3 regions of the Mesorhizobium sp. B2-4-19 genome follow, and region 3 is predicted to be linked to each of the others. Evidence: predicted binding sites of a transcription regulator. Region 3 holds the regulator's gene; each other region holds the start of a gene.

The links. Region 3 encodes LexA, which represses DNA repair genes until DNA is damaged. Its sites were predicted from a motif close to TGTTCNNNNTGTGTTCNG; they were not measured.
Region 1: uvrA (excinuclease ABC subunit UvrA) is a predicted target of LexA. The motif match lies at 670-687, and genes of this name have one in related genera.
Region 2: parE (DNA topoisomerase IV subunit B) is a predicted target of LexA. The motif match lies at 1,084-1,101, and genes of this name have one in related genera.

The regions. Positions count from the first base shown of each region.
Region 1 is NZ_VFUV01000013.1:101,665-103,933, forward strand. Features, by position in the region: gene FJ546_RS21330 (hypothetical protein) at 1-135, shown strand, start outside; gene uvrA (excinuclease ABC subunit UvrA) at 838-2,269, shown strand, end outside.
Region 2 is NZ_VFUV01000009.1:45,682-47,950, forward strand. Features, by position in the region: gene cpaB (Flp pilus assembly protein CpaB) at 7-933, opposite strand; gene parE (DNA topoisomerase IV subunit B) at 1,172-2,269, shown strand, end outside.
Region 3 is NZ_VFUV01000011.1:21,090-23,358, forward strand. Features, by position in the region: gene FJ546_RS19040 (ComEC/Rec2 family competence protein) at 1-719, shown strand, start outside; gene lexA (transcriptional repressor LexA) at 713-1,450, opposite strand; gene FJ546_RS19050 (GntR family transcriptional regulator) at 1,825-2,269, opposite strand, start outside.

The sequences.
Region 1 (2,269 bases), on a different contig from region 3:
GCTCCCCAGCCGGAACCCGACGACGCATTCCCCAGCAACGGCAACGGCACGTTCAAAATCGGCGATACCGATGTCAGGATTTCCGGCACCATCACGGTCGATATGGCCACGGGCGGGTTTAAGCCCCCGAGGTGAGCAGCCCTCCGCTGGGGCCGGTGCAGCCATTTCGTCAAAAGAACAGCCCCGCCGTGCCTTAGGCAAACGGACGGGGCTTTTCTGGATCTTTAATCCATATTTTGCCGGGAGTGTACTGCCGGCGTTAGATTTCGGATGCTACGCGGCGTTCAGCCGACGATCCGACTAGCAGTCTCTGATTTTGGGGATACGGCAAGTCACGGTTTGTCGGGTGGCGCAAACGCTAAACCCTGACACTTATGCCTGCCGCAGCTCCAACGAGAGGTGGAGCCCTTGGGAACTGTCCGGTGGCGTCATGCTCCGCTCCTGTGTCCGTTGCGACATTGTCGTAGCGAAGCGCAAATCGCAAATGCCTGCGGCGTCTCGCAGGCCGCCTTGGGGCGGCGAGGCCATCGAAAGACGGCCGGCTTCGCTGACCTCCGGAGACTGCCCCCGTGAGCCGGCCACGTCAACCTTCAATAGCCGGTTACGGAAAATTGTGATCGCCGGGAGGTTACGTACAGGTCAGGTTTCTACACAGCTTTGTCAGGAGCGTGTTCGGCCTTTGTTCTTTCTGCTTGCCCCTTCGCGCGAAAGGCGGTTAAACGACTTCTGTCGGGAATTGTGGCGTCTCTCGACGTGGCGGCAAAAACACCTACATAGGGGATGGCCGGGACAATCCCGCCAATCCCACGAATTCCAGATCTGAGGCGGCGACCGGCGATGGCCGACCATAAATTCCTTTCCATTCGCGGGGCGCGCGAACACAATCTGAAGAATGTCGATCTCGACCTGCCGCGTGACAGCCTGATCGTCATGACCGGCCTGTCTGGTTCCGGCAAATCGTCGCTGGCCTTCGACACCATCTATGCTGAAGGCCAGCGCCGCTATGTCGAGAGCCTGTCGGCCTATGCCCGGCAATTCCTCGAAATGATGCAAAAGCCCGACGTCGACCAGATCGACGGCCTGTCGCCTGCCATCTCGATCGAGCAGAAGACCACCTCGAAGAACCCGCGCTCGACGGTCGGCACCGTCACCGAGATCTACGACTATATGCGCCTGCTGTTCGCGCGTGTCGGTGTACCTTATTCGCCGGCCACCGGCCTGCCGATCGAGAGCCAGACGGTCAGCCAGATGGTCGACCGGGTGCTGGCGCTGGAGGAAGGCACGCGCCTGTTCCTGCTGGCGCCGATCGTGCGCGGCCGCAAGGGCGAGTACCGCAAGGAACTGCTGGAACTGCAGAAGAAGGGTTTTCAGCGCGTCAAGGTCGACGGTGTCTTCTATGAGATATCAGATGTTCCGGCGCTCGATAAAAAATACAAGCACGACATCGACGTCGTCGTCGACCGTATCGTCGTGCGTGGCGATCTGGCCACGCGTCTTGCCGACTCCATCGAGACGGCGCTGAAGCTCGCCGAGGGGCTGGCGGTGGCCGAGTTCGCAGACAGACCGCTCGACTCCAGCCAGACCGGCGAGGATTCGGTCAACAAGTCGAAGAACGAGACGCATGAGCGCATCCTGTTCTCGGAAAAATTCGCCTGCCCGGTCTCCGGCTTCACCATTCCCGAGATCGAGCCGCGGCTGTTCTCGTTCAACAACCCATTCGGCGCCTGCCCGACCTGCGACGGTCTCGGCAGCCAGCGCGCCATCGACCCCAATCTCGTCGTGCCCGACGAAAACGTCTCGCTGCGCGACGGCGCCGTCAGCCCATGGGCGAAGTCGACCTCGCCCTATTACGTGCAGACGCTCGAGGCCTTGGGCAAGGCCTACAGCTTCAAGCTCGGCGACAAGTTCAAGGATTTGAGCGCCGAGGCCCAAGACGCGATCCTGCGCGGCACCGGCGAGCGCGAAGTCACCTTCCAGTATGATGACGGCCTGCGCTCCTACAAGACGACCAAGACCTTCGAAGGCGTCATCCCCAATCTCGAACGGCGCTGGAAAGAAACCGAATCCGCCTGGATGCGCGAGGAGATCGAGCGCTTCATGTCGGCGACGCCCTGCCCCGTCTGCAAAGGCTATCGGCTGAAGCCGGAAGCGCTGGCGGTTAAGATCGGCGGCAAGCACATCGGCGAAGTCACGGAACAGTCGATCCGCAACGCCGACAAATGGTTCACCGACCTGCCTGCGCAGCTCAACGACAAGCAGAACGAGATCG
Region 2 (2,269 bases), on a different contig from region 3:
CGGCTTTTACTTCTGGTCCCGCTCAGGAACCTGATATTCCTCGGCCTTCGTGCCGCGCGTCACGATGACCGTCTTGAATTTCGGCTTCTCCGGCTCCTTGGTCACTGCGTCGAACAGCGAGCCGGCCGCGGCCTGAGCCTTGGCCGCCACCGATCCGCCAAAGGACGAGATGGTGGTGACGCCGTTCTTGCCTTCGCCGCCTTCGCTGGCGGAGCGCAGCGACAGCGACAGCGTGCCGACGGTGCGGGCAAGCGCCACTTTCTGCGCGCCTTCGGTCGTCACTTCGATGGTCACGGAATTCGTGATCTGCGGCGTCGTCTGGCGCTCGTCGGCACCCTGGCCGACACTCAGCACCTTGGCGTCGGCAACGACGATCTCGGAGGTGACGGTCGAACCGGCCGCGCCCTGCGCGTTCTTGGCGACTTCCTGGATTTCGCCGGCATCGCGCGTCAGCACGACATCAACGCGGTCGCCTGGCGTGACGAAGCCGCCGACGCCGGCGATTTCGTCAGTGCGAATGGTCACCGCTCGCATTCCGGGCGTCAGCATGTTGGAGAGCGTTGCGCGGCCGTTCGGCCCCGACAGCTTGGTCAGCAGCACCGGCTCGTTGACCTCGATCGGCGACAGCACGATGCGATTGCCCTCGCCGAGCAACCCATCGATGGTGGCAAAGGCGCCTTGCGGCAGCGAATCCTGCGGCCAGGGGATCTCGATCAGCTTGGCGCGGTCGAGTTCCTGGCCGTAGCGCAGCGGCGCTTTCGCCACCACGATGGTCTTGAATTCGATCCTGGGCGCTACCGGAGCGGCGATCGACGCCGTCTTCTCCTCGGCATCGGCCTTGGCGTGGCTCTTGACCCAGAAATCCGCGGCAAAGATCGAGATCGCGCCGAAAACGGCGGCGATGCCGATCATCGTTATGGCCTTGCCCCTCACGCCGAAACCCCTGATGCCCGTCGTTTCTTGTTTTGTTGGGGCTCACGCTAGGCGGGTTTGTTAAAGAAACAGGAATCTTGAAAGGCGGCATTCGACCTATTTCCGCCCGCTTGGTTATCGAATGGTTTTAGGATAAGACGGGTCAAATCCCCGAACGTAACAGGAACCTCCGTCGCTTGGCGCTGAAAAGCGTGGCAGTATCGACAGGTGATTCGCAGCACCGGACCCTATGGCAGGCATGGACGACAACAACGATCTCTTCGGCAACATGGACAAGCAGCCGCAGCCGGTTCGCTCACCGGCGCGCCCGGCCGATCCGCTTGTGCAGGCAGCAGCTAGGCGTCCAGCCGCGACCAGGGACGGCAGCGAGGGCTACAGCGCCGCCGACATCGAAGTGCTGGAAGGCCTTGAGCCGGTGCGCCGCCGGCCAGGCATGTATATTGGCGGCACCGACGACAAGGCGATGCACCATCTGTTCGCAGAGGTCATCGACAATTCGATGGATGAGGCGGTTGCCGGCCATGCCACCTTCATCGATGTCGAGCTTTCGGCCGATGGGTTTCTGACGGTTACCGACAATGGCCGCGGCATCCCGGTCGATCCGCATCCGAAATTCAAGAAGCCGGCGCTCGAAGTCATCATGACGACGCTGCATTCGGGCGGCAAATTCGACTCCAAGGTCTATGAAACCTCCGGCGGCCTGCACGGCGTCGGCGTTTCCGTGGTCAACGCGCTGTCGGATCATCTCGAGGTCGAGGTCGCGCGTGGCCGCCAGCTCTATCGCCAACGCTTTTCGCGGGGCATTCCGGTAAGCGGCCTGGAGCAGCTTGGCGAGGTCCACAACCGGCGCGGAACGAAAATCCGCTTCCATCCCGACGAGCAGATCTTCGGCAAGGGCGCGGCCTTCGAACCGGCGCGGCTCTACCGCATGACGCGCTCGAAAGCCTATCTGTTCGGCGGCGTCGAGATCCGCTGGACCTGCGATCCCTCGCTGATCAAGGAAAAGGACCAGACGCCGGCCAAGGCGGAGTTCCATTTCCCTGGCGGCCTTAAGGACTACCTCAAGGCATCGCTCGGCGACGACTTTCAGGTGACGCGGGAAATCTTCGCGGGAAAAAGCGAAAAGCAAGGCGGCCATGGCTCGCTCGAATGGGCGGTGACCTGGTTCGGCGGCGACGGCTTCATCAATTCCTACTGCAACACCATCCCGACCGGCGAAGGCGGCACCCATGAGGCCGGCTTCCGCAACGTGCTGACCCGAGGCTTGCGCGCCTATGCCGATCTCGTCGGCAACAAGCGAGCCTCGATCGTCACCTCCGAAGACGTCATGATTTCG
Region 3 (2,269 bases):
ATGCGGTCGGGCTGATCTCGCAGCAATCCGTGCTGCTGGTGACCATCGCCCTGGTCATCGCGACGATGGCGACGACCTGGCTGCGGCTCGCGGCAGTGCCATTCGCGCTTGCCGGCCTGCTGACAATATCGGATACGCGCACCCCGGATGTGCTGATTTCCGAAGATGCGCGGTTGGTGGCGTTGCCGATCGGCGGTGGAGAACTCGCGGTCAGCCGGACTCGCCCGAGCGAGTTCACCGTCGACAATTGGAAACGCGCGCTGGTGTCCGAAACCATCGTCGTGCCGGAGATGTTCGACAGGGCGGACGGGCAATTCGACATTGCCGATGCCGTCAATCTGCCGCCGGGAGCACCGTTCTACTGCACGGATGGCGTCTGTCTTGCCCGGCACCCGTCGGGTGCGATCATTGCGCATGTCGAAGACCGCAAGAATACCTGGAAAGCCTGCGGTTTCGCCGACCTGATCGTCGTCAATGACGCGACGGGCTATGACGCCTGCCACAATCCGCTGGTTCTTGTTGTCACCAAACGGCAACTTGCCCGCAAAGGCAGTGCCGCCGTGTTCTTCGACCGCCAATCGGCAACCGGTCCGCCAACCGTCAGCTTCGCGGTGGACGGGCCGTATCGGCCTTGGCACGAGCAGCGAAAATTTTCGCGTGAGGCGAGGGGGCTGGCGCCCTATCAAAAACCCGAAAAGACGGCCGTTCCTGCTCAGTAGCGCCGGATCAGTCCGACAAGTTTGCCTTGCACCTTGACCCTGTCTGGCCCGAAAATGCGCGTCTCGTAGGCAGGATTGGCGGCTTCAAGGGCGATCGAGGCGCCCTTGCGGCGGAACCGTTTCAGGGTTGCTTCCTCCTCATCCACCAGCGCCACGATGATCTCGCCCGGGCTCGCCGTGTCGGCGTTGCGGATGATGACCGTGTCGCCGTCGAAGATGCCGGCGTCGATCATCGAGTCGCCCTTGACCTCCAGCGCATAGTGCTCGCCACCCATGATCATATCCGGCGGCACCGAGATCGAATGCGTCTGGTGCTGGATGGCATCGATCGGCACACCGGCAGCGATGCGGCCCATCACCGGGATCGACACGGCGGAAACCGCATCATCATCATTGCCGGCCGCAGGCAAGCGCGACTGCGCCGGCTTGATTTGGCGGCCAAGACCGCCCTGGCCGAGACTGCCCTGGATGACGCTTGGCGAGAATTTCTTTGCCGCGTTAAGGCCGGGCGCGATCGAATCCGGCAGCCGCAGCACTTCCAGCGCCCGCGCCCGGTTGGGCAGCCGGCGGATGAAGCCGCGTTCCTCCAGTGCCGTGATCAGGCGATGGATGCCCGACTTGGAGGCGAGATCGAGCGCTTCCTTCATCTCGTCGAAGGACGGCGGAATGCCGCTTTCCTTGAGCCGTTCATGAATGAACATCAGCAGTTCATGTTGCTTGCGTGTCAGCATGGCGGCCCCCAAGGCATTGAACGAAGGGTGAATCAGAATCGAAAAACAAACCCAGAACAAACACTATCTGTTCCAGTTGTGTTCCGCAACTGTTTAAAGTTTAATGAATTTGTTAACGCGTCTGAAGTTTTTTGGCCGGGGCAGAGGGTCGCGATCAATCATTTCCCTGCCGGTACGCGCATTGAAATCGTTTCGGTTAATGGCCTGTGGCCTAGCCCTGAATGCGGTTTGGCATCAGGCATTTGGGAGGCGTCCACGGGGCCGAATTGTACAATGTATCGATCCATTTCCGGCAGAACGAAACGAAACCAAAACGCCAACAATCGTGTGTTCAGGGCCGGCACGGCCGCGTGGATTTGGACGCCGCGGAAGCATCATCCGGAAACCGCTTTCAGGCTGCCGGCGCGCGCGGTGTAAGTGTTGGCGCCGTTGTCTTCGCTGTGTACATAGACATGTAGGGTGTAGCCGATATGCGCCGTCATCAGCGCCTTTGCCCGTTCGACATCGCGATCGAGCGCCGCTTCCATGATCGCGGTATGATGCTCGATGGCGATCGCCTCGCGCAGCGCGTCCATTGCCTCGCCATAGCCGTCCTTCAGGCCGGCCGCCGCCCGCAATGTCGGCGCCAGGCCGAGAAACCGATGATGCCGACGCAGCTGATCGGCGATCGTCGAGCGGAAGCGCAACAGCCAGTTGGACGTCGCCGCGCTCAGCAGCGCCGCGTGGAAGGCCTCGTGGCTCTCGTCCCATTTGTCGACGGCCGCATCGGAAGGGTCATCGACCGCGGTCTTGCAGCGGGAGAGCCGGTAATGAGCGGTG